Regions from separate parts of the Lactococcus cremoris subsp. cremoris KW2 genome, predicted to be linked through region 2. Evidence: predicted binding sites of a transcription regulator. Region 2 holds the regulator's gene; the other holds the start of a gene.
What was found. Region 2 encodes CtsR, which represses protease genes until heat stress. Its sites were predicted from a motif close to TTGGTCAAAAAAGGTCAAANA; they were not measured.

Region 1: the regulator CtsR is predicted to act here: its motif matches at 1,685-1,705, upstream of clpB (ATP-dependent chaperone ClpB).

Annotation. Positions count from the first base shown of each region.
Region 1 is NC_022369.1:1,572,428-1,575,859, reverse strand. It holds gene KW2_RS07405 (hypothetical protein) at 1-575, opposite strand, end outside; gene KW2_RS07400 (hypothetical protein) at 786-1,592, shown strand; gene clpB (ATP-dependent chaperone ClpB) at 1,780-3,432, shown strand, end outside.
Region 2 is NC_022369.1:584,120-587,551, reverse strand. It holds gene KW2_RS02975 (ATP-dependent Clp protease ATP-binding subunit) at 1-1,060, opposite strand, end outside; gene KW2_RS02970 (CtsR family transcriptional regulator) at 1,050-1,505, opposite strand; gene greA (transcription elongation factor GreA) at 1,699-2,169, opposite strand; gene mltG (endolytic transglycosylase MltG) at 2,230-3,432, opposite strand, start outside.

The sequences.
Region 1 (3,432 bases), 990 kb from region 2:
ATAAGATATTTATAGGAGGCTTTTTCTAAGTCATTTGGATCAACTTTGTAATTGTCCAAATTTCCAACTAATTGGAAGGAGAGAAGATAAACTATTCCATAGAAGACAAAGAACAGGGGATATTTTAGAGAAGGCGGGAAGACAAAAGAAAAGCCAAGGGCTAAAAACAAAAGTAAACTAATTAAGGTCTTTCCTTTGATAAGCTGGTTAGTATTTTTTAGATAATAGTTTACGGAAGTGTTTGACATCGGCAACCAAGCTGCACTTACTCCTAGAAAAATACCGGCCAAAGTATAGAAAGGAAAGTAAAAAGAACCAATAAATCCAAGTAAACAACCCAATAAACCGGCGTACAATGAAATTTTTAAAAGACTATAGCTGTTGATTCTTGTTTTTATTCCCCTTATAAAGAATATGCCAGTCATTCTGAAAGTATAAAAGAGCAGAAAAGGAAGTAGAGCAAGAAGTGAGATTCCTTTGGCAATTTGAATAAAAATCATGAATGGAAGAACAATAATCGTATTACTTAGTATTAAGAGGGCAGACTTTCCCAAAGAATTTAGTTGTTGAGTCATTTTTCTCCTATCTTTTCTTTGTTAAATATGACATCTAAGTCCATTATAGGGCAAAATGTATTAAAAAGACAGCTTCACTTTTTTATATAAAAAAAATAAGTGACGTCTCCCAGTTTTTTGTAAAATAAAAAAATTAAATTGACAAAAAATTTATAAAAGAATATAATATTAGCAACATAATAAAAGCGCTTTCTAAGGAGGAAGTAGATTATGAAAAAAATATTATTGACTTTATTAATAGTTGGAACCACCCTCGCAGTAGGATTTCGAGTGAGTGCCGATAGTATGGTCTATCGTCTCTATAATCATAATACCGGAGAGCATTTTTATACTACGAGTGCAACTGAGCGAGCAGTTGATATTAGTGCTGGTTGGACTGATGAAGGATTGGGTTGGGTAGCACCAGATAAAGGGATAACCGTTTATCGCCTTTATAATCCCAATGCTGCGGGTGGAGACCATTACTACACTAAAAGTAAGTATGAAGCGCAGTCTTTAGTAAATAAAGGCTGGAAGTGGGATAATCAAGGAAAAGCAGTTTTTTATTCAGGTGGAAATTTGCCGATATATGTTGCTTACAACCCCAATGCTCAATCTGGAGCTCATAATTACACGGGAAATTTATATGAAGAAAATAACTTAATTAATATTGGTTGGAAATATAAAGCAGTCGCTTGGAATGCTGTCAGTTTGTCAGTAAATCCTTCAAATAATTCTTTGCAGGAAATTGCTGATGCACTGAACACAGCAAGTTCAAACATTGTGAATGAAAGTGGGGGAATATTTAACAAGGTGAATGTTAGCGCTAGCGGTAACATGCTTGTTGTCGATTTTACTTTTTCTCGAAATCTTGGTTCACTCAGTCCTGATAAAATTCAAGATTTGAAAAAACAATTAACCCCTTTACTTACTGAAAATCAATCAATTTTCCAAAATGCGGGGATTTCCAATTTATCAATTAAGTATAATTTCAGAAACCCTGATGGAAGCCTTGTTGCAAGCATTGTTTATCCTTAAAACAACTTATTTTACTTATAAATATTAAAACTACTGACAAAAATTCTGTCAGTAGTTTTTGTCTATAATAAAAGCCAAAAAACGAGTCAAAAAGTTTGACCATTACTGACCAATGTATTATAATTAGAATGTAGTGAGAAAAAGATAACAATCACTACCAACTATGAAATCGAAATGAGGTGTTTTTATGGACATCGAAAAAATGACAACAACGATGCAAGAAGCACTTGGTTCAGCGCAACAAATTGCGCAAGTTCGTCATCACCAAGTGATTGAAGTTCCACATTTATGGCGAATTTTTGTTCAACCTAATAGTTTTGGGGCGAACTTTTATAAAGATTTAGGGATTGACCTAGATGACTTTACAAATTTAATTGAAAAAGAAATTGATAAAATTAATTCAGTAGAAGGTTCAAATATTACTTATGGCCAAAACCTAAGTCCAGATTTGTTCCAAGTATTTACTGAAGCAGATAAAATTGCGCAAAAAATGGGCGATGAATACCTATCAACTGAGATTATTCTCCTTGCCCTATTTGAATTAAAACAAAATCCATTGACCGAGTATTTGGTCAACCATGGACTAACAAAAGCAAAAGCGCAAGCTGCGATTGAAAAATTACGTGGAGGTGATAAAGTGACCAGTCAAAATGCAGAAGAAACATACAAAGCACTTGAAAAATATGGGGTTGATCTCGTTGCTCAAGTTAAATCAGGCAATCAAGATCCCGTCATTGGACGTGATGAAGAAATTCGTGATGTCATTCGAGTGCTCTCTCGTAAAACAAAAAATAACCCCGTTCTTATTGGTGAACCTGGGGTTGGTAAAACGGCCATTGTCGAAGGATTGGCACAAAGGATTGTCAGAAAAGACGTTCCTGAAAATCTAAAAGATAAAACAATCTTTTCACTGGATATGGGTGCCTTGATTGCAGGTGCAAAATATCGTGGTGAATTTGAAGAACGCTTGAAAGCTGTTCTCAATGAAGTAAAAAAAGCTGATGGACAAATTATCCTTTTCATTGATGAACTTCATACCATTGTCGGTGCTGGTAAAACAGAAGGTTCAATGGACGCTGGTAACCTTTTAAAACCAATGCTTGCGCGCGGGGAACTCCATTTGATTGGGGCAACTACCCTTGATGAATATCGTAAATACATGGAAACGGATAAAGCCCTTGAACGTCGTTTCCAAAAAGTATTGGTTACTGAACCTACCGTTGAAGATACAATTTCAATCTTGCGTGGTCTAAAAGAACGTTTTGAAATTCACCATGGGGTGACCATTCATGATAATGCTTTAGTTGCAGCAGCCACATTGTCAAATCGTTATATTACAGACCGTTTCTTACCAGATAAAGCCATCGACTTAATTGATGAAGCCAGTGCAACAATTCGTGTAGAAATGAATTCACTGCCAACTGAACTTGACCAAGCCAATCGTCGCTTGATGCAATTAGAAATTGAAGAAGCAGCCCTCAAAAAAGAACGTGATGATGCTTCTAAGAAACGTCTTGAAATTATACGTGGTGAAATTGCTGAACTTCGAGAAGAAAATAATCAACTCAAAGCCCAATGGGAGGCTGAGAAAAAAGAAGTGGGTAATATTTCTGATAAACGAAATGAATTAGAACATGCTCGTCACGAATTGGAAGAAGCCCAAAATGAAGGAAACTTAGAAAAAGCAGCAGCTCTTCGTTATGGTAAAATTCCTGAAATTGAAAAAGAACTCAAAGCCATTGAAGAAAAAGCAAAATCAGATGATTTATCTTTAGTTCAAGAATCAGTCACTGAAGAACAAATCGCCGAAGTGGTTGGACGGATGACTGGTATTCCAATT
Region 2 (3,432 bases):
CAACATTGATTCTTGCCAAACGACGTTCTAACGCTTCATCTTTTTCAATGTATTTTTGGTATTCATGATAAGTCGTTGCCCCAACCATTTGAAAATCACCACGTGCAAGGGCTGGTTTTAAAATATTTGCTGCATCATTGACCGAGTCCATGCCCCCGCCAGCACCAATAATTGTATGCAATTCATCAATGAAAATGATGACATCTGGGTCAGCACTTACTTCTTCAACAATTGCTGTCAAGCGGTCTTCAAATTCACCTCTAAATTTTGTACCAGCAACAACAGTTGCCATATTTAGGGCCATAATCCGGCTATTCATCAAACCGATAGGTACTTGGCCGTTGACAATTCTTTGAGCCAATCCCTCGATTATTGCTGATTTACCAACACCAGGTTCGCCAACTAAAACAGGGTTATTTTTTGTTCTACGACTAAGAATATGAATCAAACGGTCAACTTCTGCTTCCCGACCAATCATTGGGTCAAGCTTTCCTGAACGAGCAGCTTCAGTTAAATCTGAAGAAACTGAATCCAAAGTTGGTGTACTTGAATTCTCTGCTACCCCTTTTGCCATCTTACGTTTGGACATTGGTGTTACAGCTTTTTTGTTTTCTGGAACTTTAAGTCCTGTTCTTTTTTCAATTTCTTTTCGCAAAGAAACAATGTTGATTTTTTGTAACTTCAAAAGTTGAAGACCAAAACCATCTTCGACTTGAAGTAATGCATAAAGCAAATGCTCTGTTCCTACTGCTTCTGCATTATTATGAACAGCTAAAAAGCTAGCTACAGTAACCACTTCTTCTGCGCGAGGAGAGAAACGCAATTCAGAACGTTTCACTTTGACATGGCTAGATAAATCTTCCAAATCAATCAGTAAGTCTGAAGAATCAACATTCATTCCAGCAAGAATACTGTAAGCAATTGAGCCTGAAGTAGTAGCCATTGCTGCCAATAAATGAGCACTTTCAATCGTACCGTATTGATATTGGTGGGCATATTCTGCTGCTTTCTCGAAAATTCGGTCCAGCGTTGGTGTATATTTTACATTTTCAAATTTCATCGTCACGATCCAATCTGTTTATTATACTTTTCATCATTATACCACGAGTAAAGGGACTGATGGCTCCGTCAGTGATTACGAGCAATAGTAAATTCCCTTCACGTTCTGTCAGTACTTTTTCATCAAAAAGAAGTTGAACGATGTCATGAGCAGCCTTACTTGAGAGATTTGCTGGAACCTTTTGATAAAGGGCCGTTAAAAATTCATGACGAGCGGAATATTGATATTTTACAATTTTGATGTAACCACCGCCACCACGTTTTGATTCTACATCAAAACCTTTAGAGGCTGTAAAACGAGTTTTAATAACATAATTAATCTGACTTGGAACTACGTCAAATTGATTAGCTAAATCAGCCCGTTTTATTTCAATAACCTGTGCTTCTTCTAGGAGTTGTCTCAGATAAGCTTCAATAATATCTGATGTGTTTTTTTGACCTGCCATCGATCCATCCTTTCTTTTATCCATTTTCTAAATAATCTTTGACTATTACTGACTATTATACCTAAAAAATACTTTTTTTACCAAAAATAGCGTTTTTCAGCAACTTAGCATTTGGTTAGAGAGAAGTTTTTTTGATAGAAAAAAATAAAAAAACCGTTACTCACGGCTTTCTTATTATTAAGTTCTCATTCAATTAATCAACTTTAACAATTTTTACTGTCATTTCGCCAACTGGCAATGGGACATCAACGATATCTCCAACTTTTTTACCAATCAAAACACGAGCAATTGGTGATTCATTTGAAATTTTACCTGTAAACGGGTCTGCTTCAGCAGTACCAACGATTTGATATGATTCTTCGTCAGTTTCTCCGACTTCCACAAAAGTAACGTTTTTACCAAGTGCCACTTCATCTTTAGCAATTTTAGCATTGTCAACAATTTCAGCGTAACGAATCATTGTTTCAACAGTTGAAATACGTCCTTCAATAAAGGCTTGTTCATCTTTAGCTGCTTCATATTCTGAGTTTTCTGAAAGGTCACCATAGCTACGCGCAACTTTGATACGGTCAATAACTTCTGGACGTTTAACGAGTTTTAAATTTTCAAGTTCTGCTTTTAATTTATCAAGACCTTCTTTGGTCATTGGGAATGTTTTTTCCATTTTATTTCTTTCCTTTTATTATAAACTTTTCTTTTTAGTTAAATCAAAATCAATCATACTCTATTTACTTAATTTATCATTCACATATTTTTGAACATTTGCATTTTGTTCTTCTAAGGTTTTCGCAAAATAAACTTTACCAGTTGTTACATCAGCAACAAAGTAAAGATAATCATTTTGCGCAGGATTAAGCACCGCCTTAATTGATGACAGACTAGGACTATCCACAGGACCAGGGCCAAATCCAGTATTGGCATACAAGTTATAAGGCGAATCTAGGTTAGTATCAATATTAGCATCTTCTGCTAAGCTTGTTTTTTCACCTAACTTACCTTCAGCATAAAGAATTGATAAATTAGAACCCAAAGTCATTCCTTGATTCATACGGTTATAGAAAGTAGCCGCTACATTTCGACGATCATCGTCATTATTGGCTTCTTTTTCAACCAGCGCAGCTAAACTCAAAACATCATTAACAGTCAGATTTTTTTGCGTCATCGTGTCGTAGTAAGGCGTGAGTTGAGCATTCATCGCTTCAATCATATTTTCAATCACAGACTCAACAGTTGATGATTTTGTATAATCATAGGTTGCAGGGAATAAATAGCCTTCTAACTGATATTTGATCCCTGAATCTTTTGTAGGTAAACTTGCAAAAAGTTTAGGATAAGCTTTTACCATTTTTGCAATAAAAGTAGGATCTTGAACAGTCTTCATAAAGTCAGCTTCTGAGAATGGCGTTTTAGCATTTTTTTCTTGACTGTTACTATTGACTGTAACTGCCTTCGCTATTTGTGTCAATGTATAGCCTTCAGGAATTAAAATTTTACCCAAGGTAGGGGCAACAGGTTTTTCGGTTCCCCCTTCTTCCAGTTTGGAAGCAATAGTAGATAAACTCATGTTTGGCGAAAGGTTATAATAACCACTCTTAAACTCTGAGTAATTTTTAAATTTTGTGTAATACTGAAATATCATTCCATTTTTAATAATGGACTGTCTTTGCAAAATTTCACCAATTTGTTTACTACTTGACCCCGCTGGAATACTGATTGATTTAACTGTTGTATTTTTAGAATCAAGAGGTTGAATTCCTGATTTTACAAAATTATAACCATACCAGCCTGTTCCACCAACTACCAAAATTAAAAGAACAACAATTACAGTGATAATTTTTCCTGCCGTAACTTTTTTCTTTTTCTTATTTTTGTTTTTCTTTCCAGAAGAATTTTTCTTAGATGGCGCAGTCGTTCTTCTTGAAGGTTG